One region of the Lysinibacillus sp. JNUCC 51 genome, then DNA from elsewhere that is predicted to be linked to it. Evidence: riboswitches for the same ligand, from Rfam matches in the RefSeq annotation. Region 1 holds a riboswitch; the other holds the start of a gene.

Evidence for each region. A riboswitch is a leader RNA that binds a small molecule or an ion and turns the genes downstream of it on or off. The one in region 1 is predicted to bind cobalamin.
Region 2: linked by a shared signal. The riboswitch ahead of JNUCC51_RS21540 (energy-coupling factor ABC transporter permease) and the one ahead of JNUCC51_RS00720 (hypothetical protein) in region 1 are both predicted to bind cobalamin.

Annotation. Positions count from the first base shown of each region.
Region 1 covers NZ_CP065545.1:108,537-117,206, forward strand. The annotation lists gene JNUCC51_RS00700 (elongation factor G) at 1-1,037, shown strand, start outside; gene JNUCC51_RS00705 (hypothetical protein) at 1,589-1,912, opposite strand; gene JNUCC51_RS00710 (hypothetical protein) at 2,019-2,168, opposite strand; gene JNUCC51_RS00715 (hypothetical protein) at 2,315-2,554, opposite strand; gene JNUCC51_RS00720 (hypothetical protein) at 2,591-3,355, opposite strand; cobalamin riboswitch at 3,601-3,784, opposite strand; gene JNUCC51_RS00725 (excalibur calcium-binding domain-containing protein) at 4,223-4,849, shown strand; partial or broken gene JNUCC51_RS00730 (DUF2268 domain-containing putative Zn-dependent protease) at 5,079-6,023, opposite strand; gene JNUCC51_RS00740 (amidase family protein) at 6,153-7,622, opposite strand; gene JNUCC51_RS00745 (DUF4181 domain-containing protein) at 8,154-8,579, shown strand.
Region 2 covers NZ_CP065545.1:4,470,936-4,479,605, forward strand. The annotation lists gene JNUCC51_RS21525 (energy-coupling factor ABC transporter ATP-binding protein) at 1-819, opposite strand, end outside; gene cbiQ (cobalt ECF transporter T component CbiQ) at 819-1,589, opposite strand; gene JNUCC51_RS21535 (energy-coupling factor ABC transporter substrate-binding protein) at 1,593-1,865, opposite strand; gene JNUCC51_RS21540 (energy-coupling factor ABC transporter permease) at 1,868-2,614, opposite strand; cobalamin riboswitch at 2,758-2,941, opposite strand; cobalamin riboswitch at 3,159-3,342, shown strand; gene JNUCC51_RS21545 ((2Fe-2S) ferredoxin domain-containing protein) at 3,481-3,852, shown strand; gene cobJ (precorrin-3B C(17)-methyltransferase) at 3,857-5,527, shown strand; gene JNUCC51_RS21555 (sirohydrochlorin chelatase) at 5,542-6,456, shown strand; gene cobK (precorrin-6A reductase) at 6,453-7,214, shown strand; gene JNUCC51_RS21565 (precorrin-8X methylmutase) at 7,227-7,886, shown strand; gene JNUCC51_RS21570 (cobalt-precorrin-5B (C(1))-methyltransferase) at 7,886-8,670, shown strand, end outside.

The DNA.
Region 1 (8,670 bases):
TTTTCGCAGTAAAAGGGATTAGCCAAGCAAACATCGGCGATATCATTGGTTATTCAGGTAACCCGCAGCCCTATGAGTTAGTACCGACTTTACAGGCAAAAGTACAATATGAAGGCGATCAGCATATAAAGGAAGTTCTAAAAATTTTCCGTACACTTGAAACAGAAGAGCCGTCATTACGTGTACTATGGCATGAAAAATTCCAAGAAATTCATGTACATATTATGGGTGTCATCCAACTTGAAGTTCTTATCGAAGTACTGCATAAACGCTTCTCGCTAGACATTTCATTTAGCGAACCACAAATTTTGTATATGGAAACTATAGCAACCACTGTGACAGGCTATGGTCATTTTGAACCTTTAAAGCATTATGCAGAAGTACATTTATTGATGGTGCCAAATACACGCGGTACTGGCAATACATTCATCAATGCTTGTCATGCGGATGATTTATCGGTTGGGCATCAACGACTCATTGAAAAACATCTATTTGAGCGTGATCATCATGGGTTGCTAACTGGATTCCCTGTGACAGATATTCGCTTCACTCTCTTAACAGGACGCGCACATATCAAACATACCGATGGTGGCGATTTCCGCGAGGCAGCATTCCGTGCATTGCGGCAAGGACTGGAGCAAGCAGAAAATGTATTATTAGAGCCGTATTACCGCTTTAAACTTAAAGCTCCTAGTGATTTTATCGGCCGCATGATGACTGATATTCAACAAGCCGCTGGCACATTTGACGCACCAACCTTAACTGAAAATGATGCGATTTTAACTGGTCGAGCACCCGTCGCAACATTTATGAGCTACAGTACAACCTTTGCCGCCTACACCAATGGAAAGGGCGTACTTTCTCTACAATTTGATGGCTATGATGTATGTCACAATTCAGAAGACATTATTGCACAAATTGGCTACGACAAGAATGCCGATCCTGAATATACATCCACTAGTATTTTTTGTGCAAAAGGTAAGGGCTACTCCGTTCCATGGCAGGAAGCGCAAGCTGCGATGCATTGTATTGACTAAATTCATAAAAACAGGACATGATTTTTCTCATTGTCCTGTTTTTATGTTTCGTGCGGATTTACTATACTTTTATGGGTAACTACTAGCTTTGCGCGAGTATTCCAGTCTACTTCCGCGAGTATTCGCTCTGCTTCCGCGAGTATTCCACTCCCTTCCGCGAGTATTACACTCCCTTCCGCGAGTATTCCACTCCCTTCCGCGAGTATTCCACTCCCTTCCGCGAGTATTCGCTATGCTTCCGCGAGTATTCCAGTCTACTTCCGCGAGTATTACACTCTCTTCCGCGTAAGTATTCTACTCTCTTCCGCGAGTATTACACTCTCTTCCGCGAGTATTCCACCCCCTTCCGCGAGTATTCGCTCTGCTTCCGCGCGAGTATTCCACTCCCTTCCGCGAGTATTCCACTCCCTTCCGCGAGTATTCGCTCTGCTTCCGCGAGTATTCCAGTCTACTTCCGCGAGTATTCGCTCTGCTTCCGCGAGTATTCCACTCCCTTCCGCGAGTATTCCACTCCCTTCCGCGAGTATTCCACTCCCTTCCGCGAGTATTCGCTATGCTTCCGCGAGTATTCCGCTCTGCTTCCGCGAGTATTCCACTCTCTTCCGCGAGTATTCCACTCTCTTCCGCGAGTATTCTACTCTTTTCCGCGAGTATTCTACTCTTTTCCGCGAGTATTCCACCCTCTTCCGCGAGTATTCGCTATGCTTCCGCGAGTATTCCACTCTCTTCCGCGAGTATTCCACTCCCTTCCGCGAGTATTCGCTCTGCTTCCGCGAGTATTCCAGTCTACTTCCGCGAGTATTCCAGTCTACTTCCGCGAGTATTACACTCTCTTCCGCGTAAGTATTCCACTCTCTTCCGCGTAAGTATTCCACTCTCTTCCGCGTAAGTATTCCACTCTCTTCCGCGAGTATTCCACTCTCTTCCGCGAGTATTCCACTCCCTTCCGCGAGTATTCGCTATGCTTCCGCGAGTATTCCGCTATGCTTCCGCGAGTATTCCGCTATGCTTCCGCAAGTATTCTACTCTCTTCCGCGAGTATTTCACCCTCTTCCGCGAGTATTCGCTCTGCTTCCGCGAGTATTCCACTCTCTTCCGCGAGTATTCAACCCTCTTCCGCGAGTATTCCACTCCCTTCCGCGAGTATTCCAGTCTACTTCCGCGAGTATTCCACCCTCTTCCGCGAGTATTCCACTCTCTTCCGCGAGTATTCCACTCTCTTCCGCGAGTATTCCACTCTCTTCCGCGAGTATTCCACTCTCTTCCGCGAGTATTCGCTATGCTTCCGCGAGTATTCCGCTCTGCTTCCGCGAGTATTCTACCCTCTTCCGCGAGTATTCCACCCTCTTCCGCGAGTATTCCACTCTCTTCCGCGAGTATTCCACCCTCTTCCGCGAGTATTCCACTCTCTTCCGCGAGTATTCCACCCTCTTCCGCGAGTATTCCAGTCTACTTCCGCGAGTATTCGCTCTGCTTCCGCGCGAGTATTCCACCCTCTTCCGCGAGTATCCTTCCATACGCGGGTTTCGATCTTCACCTAGCGCGAATTTATTTCACAATGCTTGTACAGCTTTCTGTGCCTGTTTGAACATACGATATGGAGACTCCACAACAACGTAACTATGAGAATTAGAAAAATCAATTAAAACCTTGCCAGGTCTACTTTTCAAAAGTTGTAAATTATCAATCGATCTTAGCAGTAGCTCATGACCGTTACCTCGTGGGTGCCAGTTTAAATGATAATCATTTAGTTCCTTCACAGCTTCTAAAAATAATTGATACTCTCGCTCTACAAAATTAATCAGCTCTTTGTTTTTATGAGCTACCTGTGATAGATCCTCTATATATGTTTCATAAAAGCGCATTACTATCGAGCACAGTAAATCATTGACCCGAGCAGCACTTAATATTGGCTTAGGAGCTTGAGAGAGTCGCTCTAAATTCGGTTTTGCACGAGTCGAATCAATGCGTGTAATTAAATGATAATGCTCACCATTCACCTCATACACAATTGGATTTGTTGGCATATAGATCATAAAACTATTTGTTTTTGTTTTAAGTTGATCTGTTATATTTGCCTTTGCAAAAAGATGCCCATTAATATTTTTATTTTGAATCCAAATAATATCTTTGTTATATAAAATTTGCTCAAATAATCGTTCATTACTAATAAGATTGCTAGCTATTAATTGATCAACAAGTGATTCTATAACCATTCTTGTTGTAGCTTTCTTAGTAACTTCAGTGCGTGGCTGCTTACAAATTTTCATATCTAAATATTGCGTTTGCTGTGCTGTACATCCATTAATATTTGTCATACGTGCATCCTCTTTTCGTACATATTTTCAAAACGGAAGTCATCAGTAAAAAAAGGATTTCCCATCAACCGAGGAAATCCTTCATTCTATCTTTTTCGTTCATCATATACTGTCAAACGGTGCCCAAATACGAAAGAATTAGCTCAACCGCAAATTCCTTCTCTTATCTTGGGCGTTTGACGTACAGCGACGAACAGAACATTCTGTTTTGTCAACATGCCACCTCCTATTCCTCGTAGGGTTATGGTGTGTACTCATAATAGGCAGGTATCCTGACTTATGGTCATCGCTACTTTTCGCCTTCCCGTCGTTAAACAGTGGTCTATGAAAAGTCGCTCACATTTACAGTTGCGGGACAGTGTCGGATTTGCACCGACTTCCCTTTTAAGTAAATTGCACGCAATTTACACCTATTACTCTACGCTATTCAGTTGTCATAGGAATCAATAGTTCTACACATTCCTATTAAATTAGCCATTTTATAGATGTCGGAAATTATAGAGTAAATATTCCTTTCAGACTATCAAACTAAATTGTAATGTGTATTATACCTACTGTCAAGAAACTGGAAAAGAAAAAGGTAAATTATCCCACTAATTAATAAATCAATTTTAATAATCACCTAAAACCTATTCAGTTTTTTCTGTTTTTCTTCATTAATTTCATCATCAGTTAAGATTACCTCTATATGAAATTTGTCTCAATTAAGAGAAATCCTTCATTATTTTTTTTGATAATTATCGTTTTCTTAGGTATAAAAGGATAATAAAAAGAGACACTATTAACCTTAATAGGAAAATTCTTATAGAATATTATATTTAATTTGGTATACTTACTTTGTAACTATTTTCTAGGAGGTATAAGGTAATGCATAGTAGATTTTGGACCATTTTCTTTTTAATCATCTTCTTTCCAATAGGCTTATTTTTAATGTGGAAGTATGGTCATTTCACTAAACAAATACGGGTCATCATAACGTTATTTTTCTTAATTATAATTTTACTCGCATCTTGTTTTAACGGTACAAATAATGCTCAAAAGGAAGAATTGCTAAAAAAGGAACAGCAACTAAAAGACAAAGAAAAACACTTAGTTAAGCTAGAGAAGGAACTAAAGATAAGAGAACAAGATATAGATAAGAAAATAGAAGATTATGAGAAAAATATCGAAGAACAGAATAAAAAATTAGAAGAACAAGAAAATGAACGTAAAAAACAAGAAGAGCTAAAGAGACAAGAAGAATTACAAAAACAAGAGGAAATAAGAAAGCAAGAAGAACAGAATAAGATTGAAGAGCAAAAGAGACTTGATGAAACTCAAAAACAAGAAGCTACTCAACAGACAACTACTACAACAACCGCACCTCAACAAAGTGTAAGTTTCAGAAATTGTAAAGAAGCTAAGGCAGCAGGCTATTCAAACATTCGAAGAGGAGAACCTGGCTACTCATCTAGACTGGATAGAGATGGTGATGGATTAGCTTGTGACAAATAATAATTAAAGAAAGTCACTCACTATTTTATGTGGGTGACTTTTTAAATACTTTATATTTTATTAGATACTTTCTTCAAGAAATACCCATTGAGAAGTAAATGCATTTGCTTTGTTTCGATTCATAAATGCTATTTCTTTTTACAAAGCGTCTCAGTTTCTTGTACTTTCTCTTCAAGTTATCTTCTTTCCGATAATGCGTTAATACTACTAAACTTTTTTAATGAAATTATTATTGAAGGTTTTCAAGGTAATTTCCTTTTTCAAAAATTTCTTTTGAACTTAGGGCAGTCCATTCCTCTGCTGTTAAAGTTGGGTTCAAATCAATATAGGATTTAACCAATTTATAGCCCACACCGTAACCATATAGACTAGGAAGGCCATTACCTCCGTTTAGAATTTCTAATGACCGATTCAAGTCAACCTTGTCGAGATCTAAGGCAATTTTCGACCAATCATCTTTGTTGAATGTTGTATTAATTGGAGGGTAATAAATATCAGGATAAACTAGCTTATCAAACGTAACTGCCTTTCCTTCAAATATTAGGTTATCCAAAATAGTCATAGGTATATCTTTTCGTAAGTACTTCTCAGTCCAAACACTATGATGATATTCGTGAGCTATACCAGACCTTAAATCATTTTCGGTATAATATTTATTATATAAGACTATTATTTTTCCTGCCCCCACTGTAACCATAAGCGGATTTGCAATTGTGACAGGCAAAACACATATTGTTGTTTCATTTTCGGATGCAATAAGGTCAGAAGATTTTATCAGAGCTTCTTTTATTATTTTTTCTGTTTCTTCCCCGTCAATTTGTTCGCTTAATTTTTGATTTTCTGTAAGGCTATCAGGATCTACATTTAGAACTGGATCAGCCATATGAAGATATTCACCATTCTCAAAACAAGTACTATATATTGGTTTAATTACCTCTTCATTATAAATTTCCAATTGTTATTGTTTTGGGTTACTTTCAACTTTATCTGCATAGTTTTGATAAAGTTTATAGGCATTTACTATTTTAAATTTTTGCTTTGTTTCAGGGTGCTCGAATGATGTAACTATACTTTCAAAATCATTTTTCGATTTTTCTTTTTGAGTACAGGAAGTTAGCGTTAGAATTGAAATTATCAGAACAAATGCCACAACTATTTTCAGATATTTTTTCAATAAAATTCACCCTTATTTTACTTTTTTTAATCATACTTTATTAGCTTATCCCTGTAGATTTACGGTGTGTACTCATAATAGGAGGTATCCTCCCTTATACTTTTCTCCTTACGAGCTTCCCAAAGGATCTTAATACAACTTCGGAGCTTTTCGTAGTTTAGTTGCTTGTTCAAATGAATATGCAAGTTTAATTAGTACGTCCTCACTAAATGCAGTTCCTGCGAAAGTTATGCCAAAAGGTCTCCCACTTTTCATATACCCTGCTGGGACGGCAATAGACGGATAACCAGCTTTTGCACTAATTGTCGAACCTATATATGATGGAAAGATAATTGCATCTAATTCATATTTTTGTAATGTATAATCAATTCCTTGTTCTTGAGAAAAATACAAATCCTCTAGTTTTGCATTTAAATAATCAGGATCTCTTAACGTGTTCGATAATTTATCTCTCAATTCTAATTTATCCTGACCATATTTTAACGACTTTCCTTTTGAACGTTTATTTAATTGAATTAACTCAGAGATAGAGTGCACTGGCATATGTGAAGGCAGATTGACAAGGAAATTATTTAGACTATGCTTTAATTCGTATTGCGGTACTCCCCATTTCCAGTCTCTATGAAAAGAAGGGATTTCGATTCCTTCTCTAATACCGGCTCCTTGCTCTCTTAAAACCTGAATTGCATTATTAAAAAGTGTTTCATCATATTCCTCTGAGTCATAAAAAGCTTTTGAGGCATTATTATACACACCGATTCTAGCACCATTTAATCCTGTAGCATCTAAAAAATTGGTGTAATCCTTATATAATCTTCTTTCACTCTTATATGTAGCGATGTCGTTTTCATCTACTCCTGTTAATACTCCCAATAAAATAGCTGCATCTGTTACTGTTCTAGCCATTGGCCCCGCTGTGTCTTGAGAGTAAGTAAACGGAATAATGCCCTGTCGACTAATAAGCCCAACAGTCGGTTTTATGCCGACTACTGAATTTGTAATAGCAGGACTTAAAATTGAGGCGTCTGTCTCAGTTCCAATTGATAAAACAGAAAAGTTCGATGCAACAGCTACAGCTGACCCCGAACTGGATCCTCCCACAAAAAGTTCTGCATCGCCATAAGGATTTAGTGTTTGTCCACCTCGAGAACTATAACCCGCCCACATCGTACTAGACATAGCGTTTGCTAATTCAGTCATATTTGCTTTCCCTAAAATAACAGCCCCTGCTTCACGAAGCTTTTTTACTAGAAATGCATCCTGCTTGGCTAGATAATTTTCCAATGCTATGACGCCTGCACTAGTATGCATAAAATCTTTTGTTTCGATATTATCTTTTAAAACTATTGGAATTCCGTGTAGTGGCCCTCTTGCCCCTTTTGTTAGTCTTTCCTCATCTAAAGCTTCAGCAATAAATATAGCCTCAGGATTAATTTCAAGCATAGAATTAATTCTCTGTCCACTTTGATCATACTTAGCAATTCTATGTAAATAATACATAGTCAATTCTTTTGATGTTATTTCACCATGTTCCATAGCTGTTTGAATATCATTTATAGACAATTCTTCTTTAAGAAAACTATTAAAACTTATCCCCATTCATACTCCCCTACCCTTCTTTCAAGATTATACCAATAAAATCAATTAATACCTAAAACATCTTTTAGAGTTTTCAAATAAATCTCAAAGTCTCCTCAAGCTACCACAGCCGGAAACTCATGTATACTAATTCTAAGCTCTGCAAGGATTTAGCGTATTAACATAAATGTTAAACAGCCCCTCACAAATCTAATGGCTTAAATTTATTCATATAGCCTGCACTTCCGTTTGTCGCACATTCTTCAATTAATTACCAAATAATGGTCTGCTGTGCTACACTCTCTATACAGATAAAATTTTCAGTTAGTCTAGTAAAAGGTGGGATTGGGATCATATGAAGAAGCTAAGAGGCATTTGGGGTGTCACAATGTGCATATATGGCGTGTCTTTATATATCAAATATTTTCAAAAAGTCAGTGAAGGATGGAATATAACGCTTCATGTTTTATCAGGAAGTTTATGTATTATAGGAATATCATTAATTGTTCAAGCAATAAAAATACATAAATAATCTATGTGAGGTGAATAAAATTGAATAATATTAATATCCAATTTGGTACATTGATACTTTTTCTAATTGTGCTTGTTTTAGTAATTAATATTTTTGAGTTTGTCATTAGAAAGCTGTTAGGTGCCGAAAGAAAAAAATGGTTTTCTTATAATCACATTAACGAAAGACATAAAAAACTAGATTGGTCTTTACGAATAATATTTATATGTTTATTTATTAGTTCGTATTATATGATTGACAACGATACATTTGGAATTCCGTTTTTCAAAACATGGTTTATCTTAATTGTCTTTTTAATAACATCTGAAATGTTACGAGCATTTATGGAATGGAAATACGCGGAAAATAAAAGAGATTTTGTTGCTACTATCGCAGAAACGATGTTTATGATTAGTATAGTATTTTTGGTGATAACAACTGGTTTTTTCGGCTTATTTAATGTTTAATTTCGAATCTATTAAGCTGTTGATAACACTGGTTAATCAATGCACTTAAATATAAAATAAAAAGGCTATTTCGTAGAAAATTTATTCCTGC
Region 2 (8,670 bases), 760 kb from region 1:
TCTGTGTAAATCTTCCTTCGAACGAGGCATTTTGATGTTTTTTTCTAATAGTTTTTTATTTTGTAAGGCAATAGCCATATCAAAAACCCATGGACGTTCAAGATGAGCTCTCTCAAGTAAATCTTCTTGAAAGAACATTGCAACTGGATCCCCATTATAAATAATTCTCCCAGCTTCCATCACGATGATTTGATCTGCCCATTCATAAGCTAGTGTGATATCATGCGTTGCCAGTAAAATTGTTCGCTCACCGTTTTCTAACATAGCTAAATACTGTAAAACTCGTGCACTATAATAATTATCTAGTCCAGCAGTCGGTTCATCTAATAATAAAACGGAAGGTTCCATTGCAAGTACACCAGCCATAGCGACACGTTTTTTCTGTCCAACACTTAAAAAATGTATCGGTTTATCTAGCAAGGCTTCGACTTCGGTTTGAGCGACAGCCCACGCAATTTTCTCTTCAATTTTTTCAGTTGTCCAGCCAAGATTCAGAGGTCCAAATGCAATATCTTGCTTAACTGTGCCAGAAAAAAGCTGGTTGTCTGCATCCTGAAAAACAATACCAACCTGTTGGCGTAATTTTTTTAATGCTTTTCTACTATAGTTAAGTTCTTTACCACAAAAGGATATACTTCCAGCGGTAGGCTTCAAAATTCCGTTTAAATGCTGAAATAATGTTGATTTTCCAGCCCCGTTATGACCAAGTAAAGCGATTTTTTTCCCCTTTGGAAGCTGTAGTGTAATATCCGTTAACGCATGAGTTCCATCAGCATAAGCGTAGGATAAATGTGTTAAATCAAAGTATAATTCTGTCATTAGAAAAAACCTCCGTAAATGATGAGGAGTATAAAAATAGTAGTAATACCAAGCCAATTTTTCGTGTTATAGGTAATATCCTCCTGCCAATAAACAGTTTCTCCACCGCGTGCTTCCATCGCATTGTTTAGTTCACGACTTCGTTGGAACATCTCGGCAAATAAAGCTGCAATCAGCATTGATACCGAGCGAAGCCACTGCATAGGGGAGTTGTATCCTAGGCGGGCCTGTTGGGCAAGATGAATTTTTTGCATACTTTCTAAAAAGATAAAAATAAAACGATACGTTAGTTCTACTAGCTCTACAAATAGAGTTGGAAGACGCCATTGTCGCAAGACGTAACAAATGGATTGTACTGAAGTTGTGAGAATTAAAAAATACAAACAGCTAATGCTGCCAAGGACGATGAAAAAAAGCTGCTGCGCTGTCTCTAGGCTTGCACTGCCGACAAAAATTGTCCAACTATTAAGAGAAAATGACCATATGTGCGTTGGTAGCGTGCTAGTTGTTGGCGCAATAGAAATTAAAATTGATACTAAACTTGATAGTAAAAAAAATCCAGGTAGCAATAGTAATTTTGCATAATACTTTGTAGGAATTTTTGCGCCGATAATGATAAAAGCACTCATCACAATAAATGTAATGAGTGAAATTCGTTCATCTCTCATGATAAGCGACAATAAAAGTAGTCCAAGGGAGAACGTCATTTTTTCTAACGGATGAACAGACGCTAGTTTATTCAAATAAGCATACTTATCAATGAGTAACATCTCTTAACCCTCTTTATGTTTGCCGCGCATTAAGCCGATGAAATAGCCGATAAATCCAGCTCCGATAGCAGCTTGAAGTGCGAATAATAAGCTTTCAATTTCACCACTGGGTGGCTCCCATAAGCTTTCAAACCATGGCTCGTAGCTTGCATCTATTTCACTAATCGCAGCTTCCGCTTCGCCATCAGCACCTCCGAATTCTGCACCTTTTTGAATAAATAGGGGAACGATTGCTAATAACACAACAATTGCTAAAAGCAGTAAGTTTTTTTTCATTTTTAGTGAGCCTCCTTTGCTGAAAAAACACGTAGAGCTTTTAATTCACTGACATTGTATTTTTTCAGGAAGTTCATAACGACCACTGTTAAAATTCCTTCACTAACAGCAAGAGGAATTTGCGTTAATGCAAAAATACCTGCAAACTTTGTGAATGAAGCCATAAAGCCTCCGACCTCAGAAGGGAAGGCAAGTGCTAATTGCACAGAAGTGACAACATATGTACCTAAGTCACCAAGCATTGCTGCTAAAAAGACAGCGATGGAAAATGATAGCCCCATTTTTAGTGAGCCCTTAAATACATAGTAAGCGATAATAGGGCCCATAATGGCCATGGAAAAGGCATTAGCTCCTAAAGTTGTAAGCCCACCATGTGCTAAAAGTAAAGCTTGGAATAATAATACGATTGTCCCGATAACACTCATCGCTAATGGTCCAAAAAGAACTGTTCCAAGCCCAACTCCTGTCGGATGTGAGCAACTTCCCGTTACAGAAGGAATTTTTAAAGCTGATAGCACAAAGGCAAAGGCACCCGATAGACCTAATATCATTTTTGTTTCAGGATTTTCATCGATGGTTTTACGAATAGAACGTAATCCTAAAATAATAAAAGGAATCGATATGACCCACCAAAAAATCGCCCATTCAATTGGCAAAAAGCCCTCCATAATATGCATCGCAAATGCACGATTTGGTACGAATAAAAATGCCAATAAGAAATAACTAAGCTTCCAACCTGAGAATTTCAAAAATCTCTCCTCCTCAATAAATTATTTCGAATTAGCGTGCGAAAATAAAAAAGCACTTCTCCATTTGCGGAAAAATGCATAGCTGAAAAAATGCAAATAAAATTATAATTTGCTAAGCCGCACACCCATCCTCGTAGGTTGAAACGATCACATATTTTTCGGCAGGTCTCCTGGCTTTAGTTCAACGTTTTATAGGCCTTCCCATCCTTTGGACAGTGACATTATCATAAAACTCCCTAGTACAGTGGCGGGACCGCGCCGGACTTGAACCGGCTTCCCTTTTAAGCGAAATGATGAACAATTCGCACCGAAAAAAGATGAAGTTGTGAGATTTCACGACAAAGTGTAACATGATTTTCCATAAATATGCTATACTTTTTATGAAAATATTTTTAATTGAGTTTCTATGTCGAAAATTCGGATAAATCTAAAATGAATATCACATCTTTCTAAAAAAATTAATGAAAATGTCACAAATTTAGAAAGAAATATTGAAATTTTAAAAAAATGAGCTATGATAGAAACAGTTTTCAATTAGATAAATTCATATAAAACATCCATAAGTGCTTGAATATTTTCAAGATAATAGGGAAATCGGTGAAAATCCGATACAGCCCCCGCTACTGTAATAGCTGATGAAATCGCGGATGCCACTAGTGAAAGCTAGGAAGGCGCGAAAGTAAAAGGAAGCTTAAGTCAGGAAACCTGCTTATGTGATGATGCATGCAAACTTTTCGGAGGGAGAAGTTGAAGCGAGAGCGAGTACCTGTAAATATTCGTTTTTATTTGGCTTCTACTAAACCTTTACTCTTCGTCTAGAGTAAAGGTTTTTTTTTTTCCAAAAAGCAAATGAGGGGAGTAAAACTATGACAACTTGGAATTTAGAGGGGATGAAAACACATCTTTTTATTTGTAATGGCAGTAGCTGTATGAAAAAAGATGCTGAGGACATTACACTGGCAATCCGTGATGAAATACAGTTACTAGCGCTTGATAAAGAAATACATACGACAAGGACCCGCTGTAATGGCAGATGTAAGGATGCTTGTGTTGTCATTGCTTATCCTCAAGGGAATTGGTACCGAGTACCGACAATGGAGCATGCGAGAGCGCTCGTACAAGATTTAAATCATGAAGTGTTACATAATGAGCATGTTTTTACATTGCGTGAAGGTTCGTTACAGCGTACAGCGCAAACAACAGCCATAAAAGGCATTGAAAAGGTGAAAGAGGGGTAGCAGAATGGCGCAAAAAGGTAAGATTTTCGTAGTTGGCTTTGGCCCTGGAGACTTTAAACATATTACTACTCGCGCTGTGGAGGCACTACAACAAAGTGATATGATCATAGGCTATAAAACTTATGTAGAACTTATTCAGGATTTAGTTAGTGCAAAGTCAATTATTAGTACTGGTATGACAGAGGAAGTTTCACGTGCACAGGAAGCGGTACGTCAAGCGGAGGCTGGAAGTATCGTATCGGTCATTTCTAGTGGAGATGCCGGGGTTTATGGAATGGCTGGATTAGTGTATGAGGTATTAATCGAGCTAGGCTGGACAGAAGCAACTGGTATCGAGGTAGAAATTGTTCCTGGTATTTCAGCTATTAATTCCTGTGCAAGTTTACTAGGTGCTCCCATTATGCATGACGCTTGTACCATTAGTCTAAGTGATCACTTAACACCTTGGAATTTAATTGCAAAACGAGTGGAAGCGGCAGCTATGGCGGATTTTGTTATTGCTCTTTATAACCCGAAGAGTGGGCGTCGTACGAGACAAATCGTTGAGGCACAACGAATTTTATTAGAATATCGTTCACCAGATACGCCGGTTGGACTTGTGAAAAGCGCGTATCGTGACCGTCAGGAAATTACGATGACTACTTTAGCAGAAATGCTTGAACACGATATTGGCATGTTAACGACAGTTATTATCGGGAATTCAACAACATTCTTCTACGACAATAAAATGATTACCCCACGTGGTTATCAGCGTAAATATACACTTGGTGAAGAAAAACAACCGTTACGACCACATCAACGACTTAAGGAAGAAAATGAACCATGGGCAATGAATCAAGAAACAGGAGCAGCGAGTAATGATTTTGCGACAGATCCTAATGCCAATCGAATTAAGCCCAGTTTAGCCATCAGACCACAATCAAAGCCTAAGAAATCATCACTGGAAATGGCGACAGCTGCACTTGCTATGGTGAAGGGAACAAGCGCGGTGAAAGTTACACCTAAGCGTGTTCAACAAAAAATCGAATCCATTTTTGAATTAGCGGTTAGTCCTGGGGTAGCCAATAAGTTCTTTACTCCTCAACAAATGATGACGTTAGCTGAGGTAGTTGGCGAGGAAGGGACGATGGAGTATACACCAGACCATCAGATTCATTTGAAAATTCCTACGTCTGATCCTGAAGAGGCTACAGCAAAGCTTCGTGAAGTTGGCTTTTTACTAGCACCACTTGGTGATGTGTTATCGTTAAAAGCTTGTGACTTCTGTTATGGAGAAAAGTACGATTCGATTCCGTATGCAGAAGAGATTCAAGCAAAGCTTGGTGGGATGTCGTTACCGAAAACATTAAATATTGGCTTTAACGGCTGCGGTATGGCGTGTTATCGAGCAGTATTCGATGATATTGGAATTGTTTATCGTAAAAGTAAATTTGATGTTTTTATTGGTGCTAAGCCGGTTGGTCGTACAGCACATGCTGCCCAGCCAGTTGTGGAGGGGTTAGAGCCTGAACAGCTCATACCACTTATCACTGACATTATCGAAGAATATAAAGCAAATGCGCATCCAAATGAACGTTTGTTTAAATACTTCAAGCGTGTGAAAAAGATTCTACATTTCACGTATCAGGATATGTCTTCAAAAATAAAAGTAGAGCCAGCTCCATGCGGCGACTAGTGAGGAGTAATGAGATGAAAGCAATTTTATTTGTCGGCCACGGGAGCCGTTTAGAAGCAGGGAATGAAGAGGTACGTAAGTTTATCGAGCAAATGACACCTCGCATCGATGATAGCTTTTTAGTAGAAACATGTTTTTTAGAGTTCGCTTCGCCAAACATTGAAGAAGGTATTACGAACTGTGTGAAGAAGGGTGCTACAGAGGTGCATGTTATTCCGATTATCCTTCTTCATGCTGGACATTCGAAACTACATATTCCAGCAGAAATCGAACATGCGCGTGAGCATTATCCAAATATAACGTTCACGTATGGACAAACAATCGGTATCCATGAAGAAATATTTGCTATTTTAGAAGACCGTTTAGCAGAAATCGGCTTTAATGCTGAAGAAGAACATAAAGATACAGCCATTTTATTAATTGCACGTGGGGGCAGTGATCCAACTGCAAATGGTGATTTTTATAAAATTACACGCTTATTATGGGAAAAACTCCCGGTTCAGTATGTAGAAAGCACATTTATGGGCGTTACTGATCCCCGAGTAGAAGAAGGAATAGAGCGCTGTGTGAAGTTAGGTGCTAAAAAAATTATTATGCTACCGTACTTTTTATTCACAGGTATCCTAATGGAACGTATGAACGGCATGTGCAAGCAATTTAACGAAAAATACGCAGACTGTGATATTCAAATTGCTAATTATTTTGGTTATCATGAGCGTTTACAAAATGTGCTATTAGAACGTATTGAGCAAGCTGTCAATGGTACATCGACAGGAATGCAAGATTTAGAAAATTATCGTGCTTATGCGGCAGTGCATGGACATGCGCATCATCATCACCACCACGACCATGACCATGACCATGACCACCATCACCACGATCACGACCACGACCATCATCATCACCATGAAGAGGAGCCGGTGAAATGATTTTCATGTTAGCAGGGACGAGCGATGCTAGGAATCTAGCACTTGAACTACAGTCAGCAGGTCATGCTGTGACAGCTACGGTCGTTACTGAATCAGCCGCTTCAAGCCTTGCAGAAGTAGGCCTTCCTCATTTAGTCGGTCGTTTAACGGCGGAAGAAATGACGACGATTATTACCGAGCGAGGGTACCGTTTAGTTGTAGACGCCTCTCATCCGTTTGCTGAAGAAGCTTCAAAAAATGCCATGGCGGCAGCAGAGCAAGCAAATGTTCCGTATATTCGCTATGAACGTGCTCATGAACATTATGCACACCCGCTAATTACGGTTGTGAAGGATTATGAGGAGGCTGCCCATTTAGCAGCGGAAAAACGTGGAGTCATTATGCTAACGACGGGCAGTAAAACATTAGCGACCTTTACAAAAGTGTTACATGGCTTAGAAAATACACGAGTGATTGCACGTATGCTTCCTCGACTCGATAATATGGAAAAATGTGAAGCACTTGGTGTGGCACAAAGAGATATTGTTGCCATACAAGGCCCATTTTCAAAGGAATTAAACGAAGCCCTCTTTCGTCAATATAATGTGACATTGATGATTACGAAAGAAAGCGGCAAGGTTGGCTCGGTGGATGAAAAGCTAGAGGCAGCCCTTGCATGTGGCATTGAAACAATATTAATTGCAAGACCAAATATAAAATACGGACAGCAATATTCTACATTTGAAGATGTATTACAGGCTGTACAAAACACACTTTAGGAGGCAATACAAATGGACTTTAAAACAGATTTCAAACCATTAACAGTAGACCCAGATAAAATTTACGATTACAGTTTCTCTATTATTGCTGAAGAAATGGGCGAGCATAATTTCTCAGAGGATGAGTGGAAAATTGTACGTCGCATTATTCACGCTTCAGCCGATTTTGAATTAGGACGTAGCGTTATTATTACACCAGGAGCAATTGAAGCGGGTATTAAATCAATCCTTGCTGGTCGCCATGTCATTGCAGATGTGCAGATGATCGAAAGTGGTTCAGGGAAAAAACGCTTCCAAAAGCATGGTGGCGATTTACACTGTTATATTGCAGATGAAGACGTATCGATTGAAGCGAAAAAACAAAACACAACGCGTGCGATTATCTCAATGCAAAAGGCAGCTAAATTACACGAAGGTGGCATTTATGCAATTGGTAATGCACCAACAGCATTGCTTGAATTAATTCGTTTAATTAAAGAAGGCTTAGCGAAACCAGATTTAATTATCGGTATGCCAGTTGGCTTTGTATCAGCTGCTGAATCGAAGGAAGAGCTTTTAAAACTAGAAGGTATTCCTTATATTACAAATGTTGGTCGTAAAGGCGGTAGTACAGTGACGGTTGCCGCATTGAATGCTGTCTCATTATTAGCGGATGAACAGGCGAAAAAATAATGGAGCGGAAGCCTAAAAAGGATCCTAAGGACATGCGTCACGGGTATACAACGGGATCCTGTGCGACTGCAGTAACGAAGGCCGCATTACTTGCCTTAATTACAAATGAAGAGCAAGAAACAAGTACTATTCATTTGCCGATTGGACGAGATGCGACATTCACAATAGAAAAATGTACATTTCAAAATAATGCTGTTAGCTGTGAAACGATTAAGGATGCTGGTGATGACCCAGACGCAACACATAAAGCACTCATTATCGGCACAGTAAGCTGGTCAGATATACCGGGCATTCATCTGGACGGTGGAATTGGTGTCGGGCGTGTAACAAAGCCCGGCTTACCAGTGCCTGTCGGAGAAGCAGCCATCAATCCGGTACCACGAAAGATGATTCATAGTACTGTACAAGGCGTACTTGATGAATTTCAAATTAAACGAGGCGTTAATGTAGTTATTTCCGTCCCTAAAGGTGAAGAAATTGCTAAAAAAACGTTAAATGGGAGACTTGGTATTATTGGAGGAATCTCCATTTTAGGCACAAGGGGAACCGTCGTGCCTTTTTCGAGTTCTGCTTATATGGCTAGTATTGTCCAAGCGATTAGTGTTGCAAAAGAGGCTGGTTGTGAGCATTTAGTTGTTACGACTGGTGGACGTAGTGAAAAGTATGCGATGGCACAATATCCTCATTTGCCAGAGGAAGCGTTTATAGAAATGGGCGATTTTGTAGGCTTTACATTAAAGCATTGTAAACGACTTGGTATGAAGCAAGTATCGCTTGTTGGTAT